3 regions of the Thalassospira sp. MIT121401 genome follow, and region 3 is predicted to be linked to each of the others. Evidence: predicted binding sites of a transcription regulator. Region 3 holds the regulator's gene; each other region holds the start of a gene.
What was found. The regulator LexA, encoded in region 3, represses DNA repair genes until DNA is damaged. The targets are predictions, from matches to a motif close to ATGTTCTANTTTGGTTC.
Positions count from the first base shown of each region.

Region 1 (4,346 bases), 1.3 Mb from region 3:
AATGCGATGTTTCGGATTTGATCGGTAAACTGAACCGCGATTGCACTATCGGGGCCCAAGGTGACGGTACTGCCATCCTCAAGTGTAATGGCCCGCACTTCCCCGACAGCAGTGTGATAATCAGCGCTGAGGAAAATGGTCGGGTCACCAAACATAACGCGCGTAGAAGCAACCGCCAGCAGCAAGCTTGCGGCAAGTGCGACGTAGCTCCAGCGGCGTTTCTTTGCCGAGGGGACCTTGGATGACGGTTTTGCCGGATGTTTAAGCTCGACAACCTTTGATGAAGGGCTTTCGGTTGTGCGATCTTTTGATCGAATTGCTTCATCCATTACAGCAAGCGCGTTGTTGGCCTCAATGAAAGCTTGCTGGTTTTCCGGTGCGGCATTCAGCCAAATGTGGAGCTCTTCATGTTCAGATGTGCTGAGGTCGCCATTGATCATTTTCGCAACCCAATCGGCCGCGGCCAGATCAATGTTTTTCTGTGTTTCTTGCATCTGGCTCACGTTACCAACCCGCACTTGCCGACAACCCGGACAAAGCGTCCTTATCTGTTGGACGATAAAACTGCAAGAAATGCGTAAAAACTTTGTGCAATTTCATGACCGGCTTTCCCGCATGCGCTTCATCACATGGGCAATAGCGCGCGCGACATGTTTCTGCACGGAGCTGTCAGAAATGCCGAGCTGTTCAGCCGTTTCGCGATAAGTCAGCCCTTCAACGCGCACAAGAGTAAAGATTTCGCGCGTTTTTTCAGGCAGCTCATCAAGCGCGCGGCGTACATATTCAAGCTCAGACTGCCCTCCGACGATCTGTTCTGGCGAGGGTGAATTATTGGGAATGACATCAAGGGGAATGTCATCGGTACCGGCAACCGGGTTTCGCTTTTGTGCCCGAACGTGATCAATCGCAAGATTATGGGCGACGCGGTACAGGTAGGAACGGACATGGGTGACTTCGTTTGCCTTATCGGGGCTGGCATGTTCCGACACACGCAAAAATGTCTCCTGTGTCAGATCCATTGCTGTATCTGCATCACGCAAAAGGCGTGTCAGATAAATCTGCAATTCCCTTTGGTGAGACTGAAAGAGTTTTTTGAGGTCCGTTATTGCCAAGTCACATACCTGACTAAGGTGATGGGTTTTTATGGAGTTATCAAAAATAATACTCATTCGCAATTAATTAGTTGTGCAGGGTGTATGAAATTTGCATCCTGCACGTGTGTAAGGTGAATGTGTGTGGTTGCCTGAATACAGCTTGGTAAAGCAGCCATCTTCGCCGGGCCATACAGAAGCAGTCTGAAAAGTATGAGGTTAATCGCCATGTTTCCGGAAAGCTGCGTCGTGCAAAAACTGGCATTAACCCGTGATGGATCCTTCGAAGGCTTTGGTGCCCCGGATATTTTGAAAGCGACCATTGCAATAATTGACAGGCAACGCCTTGGTCCGGAGGAAACCGAAAGTCTGGCGAACAGATATTTACATACACACGAACAGCAAAGACGGCTGTCTTTCGAGTTTCCTCAGCGACGTGACAGTTTCACAATTGGACGGTTGGCTGCGAAGCTTGCTTTGAAATGTCATCTCGATGATGTGTCACCACATGATATCGCCATCGGTAGCGGTGTTTTTCACCAGCCTATTATTATGGGTACATCTGTCGGGTGTTGCGAACTTGGTGTGTCGATTTCTCACTCCGACGAGATTTGTGTTGCCGTTATTCACCATAAAGGTCACCCGATCGGTGTCGATGTTGAGCAATTGGCAGAGGCCGACATTGTGCCCGTTCTGAATGATGTTGACGCGAGTTTGCGGCAACAGTTCTTCGAGCTTTCTCTGAATGAGTATGAGGCTGCATCCATACTTTGGTGTGCACGCGAAAGCTTGGGCAAGGTGCTGACAACAGGTATGACTATGCCGCCCAAACTGTATGAGCCGACCTCAGTATCGGAAGTCGTGGCAGGGGTCAGATTGAGCTACAAGACCTTCACACAATACCAGACACAAGTTATGCCAATTGACAAAGCATGGTTGGCGATAACGCTTCCTGCGCAGACAAAAATTGATTTCGGGTGGCTGGAGGCACTCAGCAGTTGGCGTGCCTCAACTATCTATCCCGGACGGATCTAGCATGTTGAAAATGTGTCGTGTTTTCTGTCACTAGGCACATTTTCCTTCATCCACTGTCTGTTTGTTGGAGTACTGTTATTGTCACAACGTTTGCACGGTTCCCTTTGCGTGTTCTTGCCAGCAGGCACCGCAGATGAATAGGCCCGCTTTCCTCCATCGCCCTCACCCCACCTGAAAGCTTTTGATTTGACTCTGATATCGGGCGTTCCTAAATAAGAACAAATAGAGAACATTTGTTGTGTTTGGGTAAGATGCTTGCTGAACGGATCAGGGATGCCCGGGCTGTCTTGGCACGGGCCGAAAAAAGTTGGAGGGGAAATGTATCCTGTTTCCCCGGCAAGGCAGGCGGTGTGGTCGGCTGCCTGTTTGGCGGTATGGCCTTGTCACGCAATATCAGCATCGGCGGTTTTGTGCCGGTTGGTATGCATGAGGTAATCTGTGCCCATGATGGTGGGGCGGCGTCGATTTTGGCCTGGTATCTGGCCCGGATTGCTCCGCAAGAGCAGAGGGCAGGATACGGAAGGTTACAAGGCTGCGAGCAAGACAGATCGCAAGAAAAACCGCAAAACAGCGCACAGGGCCATGCCCAGTCAAACCGGTCTGTTTTCTGGGTTCGGCAAAGACGGGCGATTGATCAGGGCGGGTTTTATCATCTGGCCTTGCCGGTCGGGCAGGTAACGGATCCGCCGCCCTTGATGATGACAGTCGATCAGCAGGATATCGCCTTATGGAGCTGTGAGGAGGCCGCCAAATCCGGGCAGGTCGCATCGATTATTCTGGAAACCACCGATTACGACCTGACATCGGCAAGGCGTCTGCAACTGGCCTGTGAAGCGGGCGGAACCCGGATGATTGTTTTGCGCCGGGCATCGCATGGCGGGCGGTTGATGCCATCAAGTGCATTGACACGCTGGAAGATCGAACCGGTCCCAAGCACGTCAGACACCAAGACAGGGAATATTCATCATCTCAGCCTGATCGGGGGACGCGGGGTCCGACCGGGAAGCTGGAAAGTCAAAACCGATGCATCAACGTTTTCTTTATCTGTGGTTGACCCACTGGAAGACGGATTGTCAGAAAATCAGCAGAACCACGGCCGATACCCGCCACAAGGCGGACCAGGACGTGTCATCTGAAAACAGCGGCCCCACCGAACCGGCAGATGATGCTGACGGGCCACATGTCATCACGCGCGCCGATCACAAAGGGGTTCTGGTGTGCGGGCTGAATGCCCGGGCCCGGGACGCGGGATTATACGGGGGCATGCGTCTTTCCGATGCGCGCAGCATCCTTCCCGGTTTGCACGACAGCCCCGAGGATGAGGCGCTTTATGACATGCATCTGGCGGGATTGATCCGTTTGATGGATCGATACAGCCCCTGGGTCGCGCCGGATCGGGAATTGCATGCGCACGGCCTGCAAGGCGATGGCGGATTATGGCTGGAAATCACCGGCGGCAGTCATTTGTTTGGCGGGGAAGCCACCATGATCGGTCACATCCTGCGTGATGTGAAATCCCGGGGCTATGGTGCTAGAATTGCCATTGCCGATACGGCCGGGGCCGCCTGGGCCGCTGCGCGTCATCATCCCGGTGCGTCGACCGAGCATATCCTGTCCTTGCCCGCCGATCATGAAATCGCGGCAGGATTTCCGGTTTCGGCCCTGCGTCTGTCGGATGACATCATCGCCCTGTTGTCGCGGCTTGGCCTTAAGCAACTGGGCGATATTACACCCTTGCCGCGCGCCAATATCACCACCCGGCTGGGACCCGATGTGTTGCGCCGTCTTGATCAGTTTTATGGGCGCTTGCCCGAACATCTGAACTTCAAATTGCCCGATACCCCCTGGCTGATCAAACAAAGCTTTGGCGAACCGCTTGGCGATGCGGTCAATCTGGCACTGGCGATCGAAAACATGACGGGCAAGCTGTGCGAGATGCTTGCATGCGAAAATCTGGGCCTGCGGCGGATATGTGTCCGTTCGATCCGGGTGGATGGTCATGCCCATACCATCACCACAACAACCGGGACCCCGTGTCAGTCCGCACCGCATGTTTTGCGATTGCTGGGCGAAAAGATGCCCGGTGTCGATACCGGTTTCGGTATCGAGCAGATCATTGTCCATGCGCCGTGGGTCGAACATGTCGCCTTTCGCCAGGCCCGCCTTGACCATCAGCAGGATGACAGCAGTGACGGGCTTGCACTGGGGCAGTTGATTGAC
Region 1 covers NZ_CP138926.1:1,360,073-1,364,418, forward strand. The annotation lists gene SIB88_RS06180 (FecR family protein) at 1-494, opposite strand, end outside; gene SIB88_RS06185 (RNA polymerase sigma factor) at 597-1,169, opposite strand; gene SIB88_RS06190 (4'-phosphopantetheinyl transferase family protein) at 1,320-2,126, shown strand; gene SIB88_RS06195 (ImuA family protein) at 2,477-3,262, shown strand; gene SIB88_RS06200 (Y-family DNA polymerase) at 3,252-4,346, shown strand, end outside.
Region 1: a site for LexA is predicted at 2,343-2,359, ahead of SIB88_RS06195 (ImuA family protein). Genes of this name have one in related genera too.

Region 2 (4,346 bases), 180 kb from region 3:
TGGTCGGTTCATCCAGAATATAGATTGTCCGCCCGGTCGCCCGTTTTGACAGTTCCTTGGCAAGCTTCACGCGCTGCGCTTCACCGCCCGAAAGGGTTGTGGCCTGTTGACCCAGATGGATATAGGAAAGACCAACCTGTTTAAGGGTTTCCATCTTGTCACGGATCGATGGAACGGCCTTGAAGAAGTCCGCGCCTTCTTCCACTGTCATATCAAGAACATCAGATATCGATTTGCCTTTAAACGATATTTCCAGCGTTTCGCGGTTGTATCTTTTGCCCTTGCACTGATCACACGTGACATAAACGTCAGGCAGGAAGTGCATTTCGATTTTGATGACACCGTCACCCTGACAGGCTTCGCAACGACCGCCTTTGACGTTGAATGAAAAACGTCCGGGCTTGTAACCGCGGGTCTTGGCTTCTGGCAGTTGGGCAAACCAGTCACGGATCGGTGTAAAGGCACCGGTATAGGTCACCGGGTTCGACCGCGGGGTTCGCCCGATCGGGCTTTGGTCGATGTCAATGATCTTGTCGATCAGCTCGATCCCGGTAATTGCATCATGTGCCCCGGGATGATGGCGGGCATTATGCATCCGCTTTGCCAGCGCCTTATATAGCGTTTCGATGACAAGACTGGATTTCCCGCCACCTGACACGCCGGTAACACAGATGAACTTGCCCAGCGGGAAGTCGACATCAATGCCCTGAAGGTTGTTGGCTTTGGCCCCCTTGATCGTGATGGACTTGCCGTTGCCTTTGCGACGTTCCTTTGGAACGGCAATCTGTTCAACACCAACGAGATACTTGCCGGTCAGGCTTTCGGGGTTTTGCTGGATTTCTTCCGGGGTGCCCTGGGCAACGATGCGTCCGCCATGAATACCGGCACCCGGGCCCATATCAATCACATAATCCGCCGCACGAATGGCGTCTTCATCATGTTCAACGACCAGAACCGTATTCCCGAGATCACGCAACCGCTTAAGCGTATCGAGCAGGCGGTCATTGTCGCGCTGATGCAGACCAATGGACGGTTCATCCAGCACATACAGAACACCGGTCAAACCCGACCCGATTTGCGACGCCAGACGGATACGTTGGCTTTCACCACCCGAAAGGGTGCCTGATGTGCGCGACATGGAAAGATAATCAAGCCCGACATCGCGCAGGAAGCGCAACCGGTCATTAATTTCGCGCAGAATACGGCGCGCGATTTCGGTTTCCTTTTCGTTCAGCTTGCCTTCAAGGGCGATGAACCAGTCACCTGCTTTGGCAATTGAAAGATCCGTCACCTGCGAGATGTCGCAACCATCGACTTTGACAGCCAATGCTTCGGGCTTCAGACGCTTGCCCGCACAGGTTGGGCAATGCGACACCATCTGATATTTGGCCAGTTCATCGCGGGCCCACTGACTGTCTGTCTCGCGCCAGCGCCGCGCCATGTTCGGAATGACACCTTCGAACGGGCGCGAAACCTTGTAACTGCGCGATCCATCGTCATAGGTGACAGTGACTTCTTCGTCACCCGACCCATGCAGGATGATGTCTTGCGCCGTTTTGGGCAATTTTTCCCAGGCAACATTGGTTTTAAAGCCGAAATGCTTTGCGACTGATTTCAGGGTCTGCAGGTAATATTTCGACGTCGTGCTGGCCCATGGTGCGACCGCCCCATCTTCAAGCGTCTTGCTTTCATCAGGAACAACCAGCATCGGATCAAACTCCATCTGGGTTCCCAAACCGTCACAGGCCGGGCAGGCGCCAAACGGGTTGTTAAATGAAAACAGACGCGGTTCGATTTCCTCGATCGTGAAGCCGGAAACCGGGCAGGCGAACTTCGCCGAGAATACGGTTGTTTCGCCGGTTTTTGCATCTTCGGTAAGAACAATGCCGTCAGTCAGTTCAAGAGCGGTTTCAAAACTGTCGGCCAGGCGGGTTGCGATGCCGTCTTTCACTATCAACCGATCAACAACAACAGAAATGTCGTGCTTCAGCTTTTTATTCAGTTCCGGCGCATCATCGATATCATACATTTCGCCGTCAATTTTGACGCGCTGGAAGCCGCGTGAGCGCAAATCACGCAGTTCTTTTTTGTATTCACCCTTACGACCACGGACGATCGGCGCCAAAAGATACAACCGTGTTCCTTCTTCCATTTCCATCACGCGGTCGACCATCTGCGACACGGTCTGACTGACAATCGGAAGGCCGGTCGCTGGCGAATAGGGGATGCCGATACGCGCCCAAAGCAAACGCATATAGTCATAAATCTCGGTCACGGTCCCCACGGTCGAACGCGGGTTACGCGACGTGGTTTTTTGTTCGATGGAAATGGCCGGCGACAGACCATCGATATATTCGACATCCGGCTTTTGCATCAGTTCAAGGAACTGACGGGCATATGCAGACAGGCTTTCGACATAGCGGCGCTGGCCTTCGGCATAGATCGTATCGAAGGCAAGCGAACTTTTACCCGATCCCGACAGGCCGGTAATGACCACCAGTGAATCGCGGGGCAATTCAACATCAATGTTCTGAAGATTGTGTTCTTTCGCACCGCGAACCGAAATTTTCGTCAGCATGTCGGGCCTTTTGTTCCTGAATTGTTCGGAAAGTGTATAGAGGACGCAAACACTATACGCAAGCGCACCCCTGACAGTTCCTGTCAGTATTTGTCAGGAGACTGACATTACACAATCACCGCACCCCAAAATGCATGAAAAAACCCGCCGAACAAGTCCGGCGGGTTTCATAAATCCTGTGACCCAACGGGTCAGACAAAGCAAAAGATGGCTTAGCCTTTGGTCACGGAACGACCGGTGGCACCAAGATCCTTGAAGGCTTCTTCGAGGCGCGCTGCCATCGACAGTTCAGCTTCGCGGATCCAGACACGCGGGTCATAATTCTTCTTGTAGGGTTTGTCCGTTTCCGGATCGACCTGGTATTTGAAAGCACGCGCATTTGCTTCAACATACTCACCGACCGGACGGGCATAGGCAAACTGGGTATCGGTGTCGATATTCATCTTGAAGACGCCATAGCCGACGGCTTCTTCGATTTTTTCTTTTTCCGAACCCGAACCGCCATGGAACACGAAGTCCAGCGGACGGTCATCAAGCCCATGCTTCTCGGCGACAAACTTCTGGCTTTCCAGAAGGATTTCCGGACGCAGTTTGACGTTGCCCGGCTTGTAGACGCCGTGGACGTTACCAAATGCAGCTGCGACCGAGAAATGGCCAAGCGGCGAAAGGCGACGATAGGCTTCTTCGACTTCTTCCGGACGGGTGTAAAGACGCGGGTCGATCTCGTCACTTGAAGTATCAAGTTCGTGACCGATGCCGTCTTCTTCGCCACCGGTTACACCCAGTTCGATTTCCAGGCTCATTTCGATGGCGGACATGCGTTTGAGGAAGGTCTCGCAAGTCGACAGGTTGTCTTCAAGCGATTCTTCGGACAGATCAAGCATGTGGGAGCTGTAAAGCGCCTTGCCGGTTTCGGCATAGGCCTTTTCGCTCCATTTCAGCATTTCATCGACCCACGGAACGAACTTGCGGTTCGCGTGGTCCGTATGCATGACAACAGCAACACCATAATATTCAGCAAGAAGCTGCGCATGACGGGCAGCCGAAACTGCGCCCACGACACGGGCCGCATCGGCGTCCTTGATGCCCTTGCCAGCAAAGAACTGTGCGCCACCATTCGAAAGCTGAATGATGATGTCAGAACCGGCATTCGCAGCGGCTTCAAGGGCTGCGTTCATCGTGCTTGACGATGTAATATTCACAGCGGGAAGGGCGTAACCGTCCTGCTTGCAGGCAGCGACAAGGTCACGATAGGAAGCACCGGTAACAACACCGGGTTTAACGGAAGGCATGTGGGTACTCCTCCTGGGGGTCAGAGTAAAACAGGTGCCCCCGTGCGAACCGACTGATCCGCGGCAAGGGCAATCCGTAGAGAGCCCAATGCATCTTCCATATGCTGCGTCAGGTCAAGATTTTCTGTTATAGACTTTAGGAAAAATTGCTGTTCGCGCAGGCAAAGACCATCATGATCAGGTTCGTCATCGGTGCGAATAATCTCGTCTGTGCGGGTAAATTCACCGGCACTGTCTGTTTCCGCATGATGCAGGCGCAATGCATTTGTCTTGGTATGCGTATCGATGTCAGCCGAACCAGCGCCTTTTTCTTCGACATCGGTGATTGATACGCTGCCTTTCGGGCCAATGACATCTTTCACAAAGAAGGCGGTTTCGCTGATCATCGGGCCCCAGCCGGCCTCGTACCAGCCAACCGAGCCGTCATCAAAGCGAACTTGCAACTGCCCGTAATTATACATATCGGGCGCGACATC
Region 2 covers NZ_CP138926.1:2,813,554-2,817,899, reverse strand. The annotation lists gene uvrA (excinuclease ABC subunit UvrA) at 1-2,578, opposite strand, end outside; gene fbaA (class II fructose-bisphosphate aldolase) at 2,791-3,870, opposite strand; gene SIB88_RS12955 (Gfo/Idh/MocA family protein) at 3,891-4,346, opposite strand, start outside.
Region 2: a site for LexA is predicted at 2,589-2,605, ahead of uvrA (excinuclease ABC subunit UvrA). Genes of this name have one in related genera too.

Region 3 (4,346 bases):
AAACGCAGCGTGAGCGACGTTCTTAAGAAAATCTGCGACGACAAACGCGAACACGTTGCCGCCTGCAAGTCCCGCAAAAGCCTTGGCACGCTTGAAGCCGAAGCCAAAGCCCAATCGGCACCGCGCGGCTTTATCAAGGCCCTTGAAACCAGTGTTGCCGATGGCCGTTATGGCCTGATTGCCGAAATCAAGAAAGCATCCCCGTCCAAGGGACTGATCCGCGCCGATTTCAATCCGCCGCAACTGGCAAAGGCCTATCAGGCTGGCGGGGCAAGCTGCCTTTCGGTTCTGACCGATGTGCCCTATTTCCAGGGGGATGACAGCTATCTTGTCGCGGCGCGCGCGGCTGTTGACCTTCCGGCATTGCGCAAGGATTTCATGGTTGATCCTTACCAGATCACCGAAGCACGCGCCTTGGGGGCCGATTGCATCCTTTTGATCATGGCGGCCCTTGAAGACGGACTGGCTGCCGAACTTGAAGATGCGGCACACAGTCTTGGCATGGATGTTCTGATCGAAGTTCACAACGCGCCGGAACTTGAACGTGCCCTGAAACTGAAATCGCGTCTGGTCGGGGTCAATAACCGTAACCTCAAGACCATGGAAATTTCGCTGACCACGACCGAGGAACTGGCTGGCATGGTCGATAGCGACCGTCTTCTGGTCGCCGAAAGCGGATTGTTCACGCCCGAAGACCTTGCACGCATGGCCAAGGTTGGTGCGCAGTGCTTCCTGATTGGGGAAAGCCTGATGCGTCAGGATGACGTGGCTGCGGCAACCCGCAACCTTCTTGGCCTTGCGGCCTGACCTGGGACTGGCAAAGCACATGACAGACAAGCTTTCCCATATTGATGCCGGTGGCAACGCCGTGATGGTGGATATTTCGGACAAGGCCGATACCACCCGCATTGCCATTGCCAAGGCACGGGTATTGATGTCTGCGCAAACGGCAAAGCTGATTGCCGATCGTGGCCATAAGAAGGGTGATGTTCTTGGCATCGCACAGCTTGCCGGGATCATGGGAGCAAAAAAGACCCCCGATCTGATCCCGCTTTGCCATCCCCTGCCCCTGACATCGGTGACGGTTGATCTTGAACTGGCCGATGATGTTGACGGGGTCGATATCACCGCGACCTGCAAGACCACCGGCAAGACCGGTGTCGAGATGGAGGCCTTGACAGCGGCCTCTGTCGCAGCCTTGACCGTGTTTGACATGTGCAAGGCTGTCGACAAGGCCATGCAGATTACCGATATCCGCGTCACCCGCAAGGAAGGCGGGAAATCGGGGACTTTCATCGCCGATTAGGGTGTTTGCGAGCGGGCGACCACCATTCAAAACCCGTAATTATGGCCTGAATTACGGCCAATCCGTTGTTTTTGGCCCGACGCGCTTGACCCGACAAAAGAACTAAAGTAGAACATTTATGTATCCTTTTTGTTCTTGCTACAGGTTCGGGAAATATCATGCTGACGCGCAAGCAATATGAGTTGCTGGTCTATATTGACAATTACCTTCGCGATCACGGTATCTCGCCCTCTTTCGATGAAATGAAAGAGGCCCTGAACCTTAAATCCAAATCGGGGATCCATCGTCTGATTACCGGGCTTGAGGAACGCGGTTTTATCCGCCGTCTTGCGCATCGCGCCCGTGCGCTGGAAGTCATCCGGCTTCCGGAAAACAGCGATGATGACGCCCCCGAAACCCCGAACAACGTCACATCCATTGCCAGTGCGCGCAAAGCCCCCCATCGTCCGGCAACCGTGCCCACGGCCTTTGCCGAAACCGGTGAAGCTATTTCGCTTCCGCTTTATGGGCGAATTGCTGCGGGTACCCCGATCGAGGCATTGCGTGATCAAAGCACCATGGTTCAGGTGCCCGCTGCCCTTTTGGGATCAGGCGATCATTATGCACTTGAAGTATCCGGTGATTCCATGGTCGAGGCCGGCATCCTTGATGGTGATACCGTCCTGATCCAGCGGTGCGAGCAGGCCCATGATGGCACGATTGTCGTTGCGCTTGTCGATGACAGCGAAGCGACCCTTAAGCGCCTTAAACGCGGGCGCGGTGAGGTTCTTCTGGAACCGGCCAATGCCCGGTATGAAACCCGTGCCCTGTCACCGGATCGCGTGCGTATTCAGGGTCGTCTGGTCGGGTTGCTGCGTCAGTATTAAGCCACCAGCAACTGCACACACAAAATCGCCCGCTGTGATTTTCACACGGGCGATTTTGTGTATTCGGGATCAGTGCATCCGGCCCGGTCCAGGCACGGCCACTGATTACCGTTGCGATGGAGCAGCTTTGCCGCCAATCACGATCCATGGCCAGTGACCGGATATTGCCCGCACGGTTTCAAATGACGACCTTCCCTGATCAAGCTTAGCCGTATCAAGGGCGACACCGCCCTGCCACCACAAGACGCCATCATCAATCATCACCCGCGCCCCGGCCTGGCGACAGGTTCGGATTGGCAAATCGTTTTTTAGCGTAATCACAAGATCGGCATTGCGACAGGCATAGAACGGATTGGCCAGACTGGTTGCGACAATGGTCCTAGTTTCATTATCACCAACGCCAGTGACCACAAGACACGGATCGTTTTTACAATACCTTATTCTTGTGGCTTCATCTTCCGGACGGATGCCAAAACGGCTCATCCACAGGGATTTTTGGAAATCACCAAGCCCGTCGGCCAAATGCAGGATTTCCTGTTCCCTGTCATAAACGGCCCAGCTTTCCTGATCACCCGATACAAGAACATCCGGAGTTTGGTGGGTCACCTGCGCAATGATGGCGATGATCAAAAGCGGCCCGGAAACTACAAGGGCAATCTGATCGCGCCAGATCACGGCCCACGCAATCGCCAACAACAAACAGGCGGTTGCCACATCACCGAGCCCGGCCACATACCACAACCCCCATTCCTGGGCGGCGACAAGGGATGCTGTTTTGATCAGAACAGTCAATCCGGGCGCCATCAGCGCAAGCACACCGCCCGCCAACCCGAATGGCATGAATGCCAGCGTCAGTACAATTAACGGCATCACCCAGAATGCCATTATCGGAATGGCAACCAGATTGGCAACAATGCCAAGCACCGATATCCGCCCGAAATGAAATCCGATAATCGATGCCGTCACAACCGTCACAATGACACTGGTGATCAAAAGCCCCGCCATATAGACCACAAGACGTTCATGCCACGGACGTCCGCCATGGCGGTCAAGCCAACGGCGCCCGGGCCCGTCATAAAAGGCAACAAGTGCCCCGACAGCAGCAAAGGAAAGCTGAAAACTGGCACCAAGTACCGCATCGGGCCTTAACACCAGAACAACCAGTGCGGCCACACCCACCAGCCGTAAAGATATGGCACGGCGATCAAGCAACAGGGCAATCCATACCACCAGCAACATCACAAAGGCCCGCTGCGTCGGCACTGTTGCCCCCGACAATCCGAGATAAATGAACCCCGCCCCGGCGGCCGCGAGTGCCGCCCATTTTTTGACCGGATAGCGCAATGCGATCCCCGGTATCGCAGCCAAACCCAGACGCACCAGAAAGAAAACGGTTCCGCACAGCAACCCCATATGCAATCCGGAAATCGCCAAAAGATGGGCCAGCCCGGATTTCCTCAGATCCTCGGCAATTTCAGCAGTGACATCGCCGCGTTCACCGATGATCAATGCTTTGGCAATCCCGGCCTCGGGCGCGGTTACGTATCGATTGATCACGTCGGATATTTTCTGACGCAGGTGTTCAACAACGTATCCTATACCATTGTTTTCATAAGCATCCTTCTCGCTCAACACTTCGAACTGACGACCGAATGCAAACCCGGTTGCGCCGATCTGGCTGAAATAAAGGTTGCGCGCGAAATCGGGATCACCGGGAACCGACGGCGGGCGCAGTGGAAACAACCGTGCCTTTACGCGCACCTCATCACCGATCGAAAGCGCGCTGTCACCGAGAAAACTGAGCCGAACATTCCAGTCGATCTGATCATTGGAAAGACCCTGAATATTTGTCGGATCAAGGGTAACGCGCATGCGACTGCCGCGGGGCTCAATACCGATGACAGTTCCGATGATTTCGGTCGAATAAAGGGTTCTGGTCGGGATATTTTCCGGTCCCAGTTCCGTATGCAGGGCACTGATCAGACAACCTACCGTGATACTGGCCATCAGTTGCATCAAAAATGCCAGCCAGGCTTTGCTGCGAACCATCCAGAACGCGCAGACCGAAAGAATCACGGCAACTGAAATCTCTGCAACGGAAATGCGCGCAGGAAGCAAAAAATAAAGGGCGCATCCCAACCCAAAGAAGATAACAGATGACAGAAACCATTTAT
Region 3 covers NZ_CP138926.1:2,630,570-2,634,915, reverse strand. The annotation lists gene trpD (anthranilate phosphoribosyltransferase) at 1-13, shown strand, start outside; gene trpC (indole-3-glycerol phosphate synthase TrpC) at 10-807, shown strand; gene moaC (cyclic pyranopterin monophosphate synthase MoaC) at 827-1,306, shown strand; gene lexA (transcriptional repressor LexA) at 1,465-2,172, shown strand; gene SIB88_RS12065 (ComEC/Rec2 family competence protein) at 2,278-4,248, opposite strand.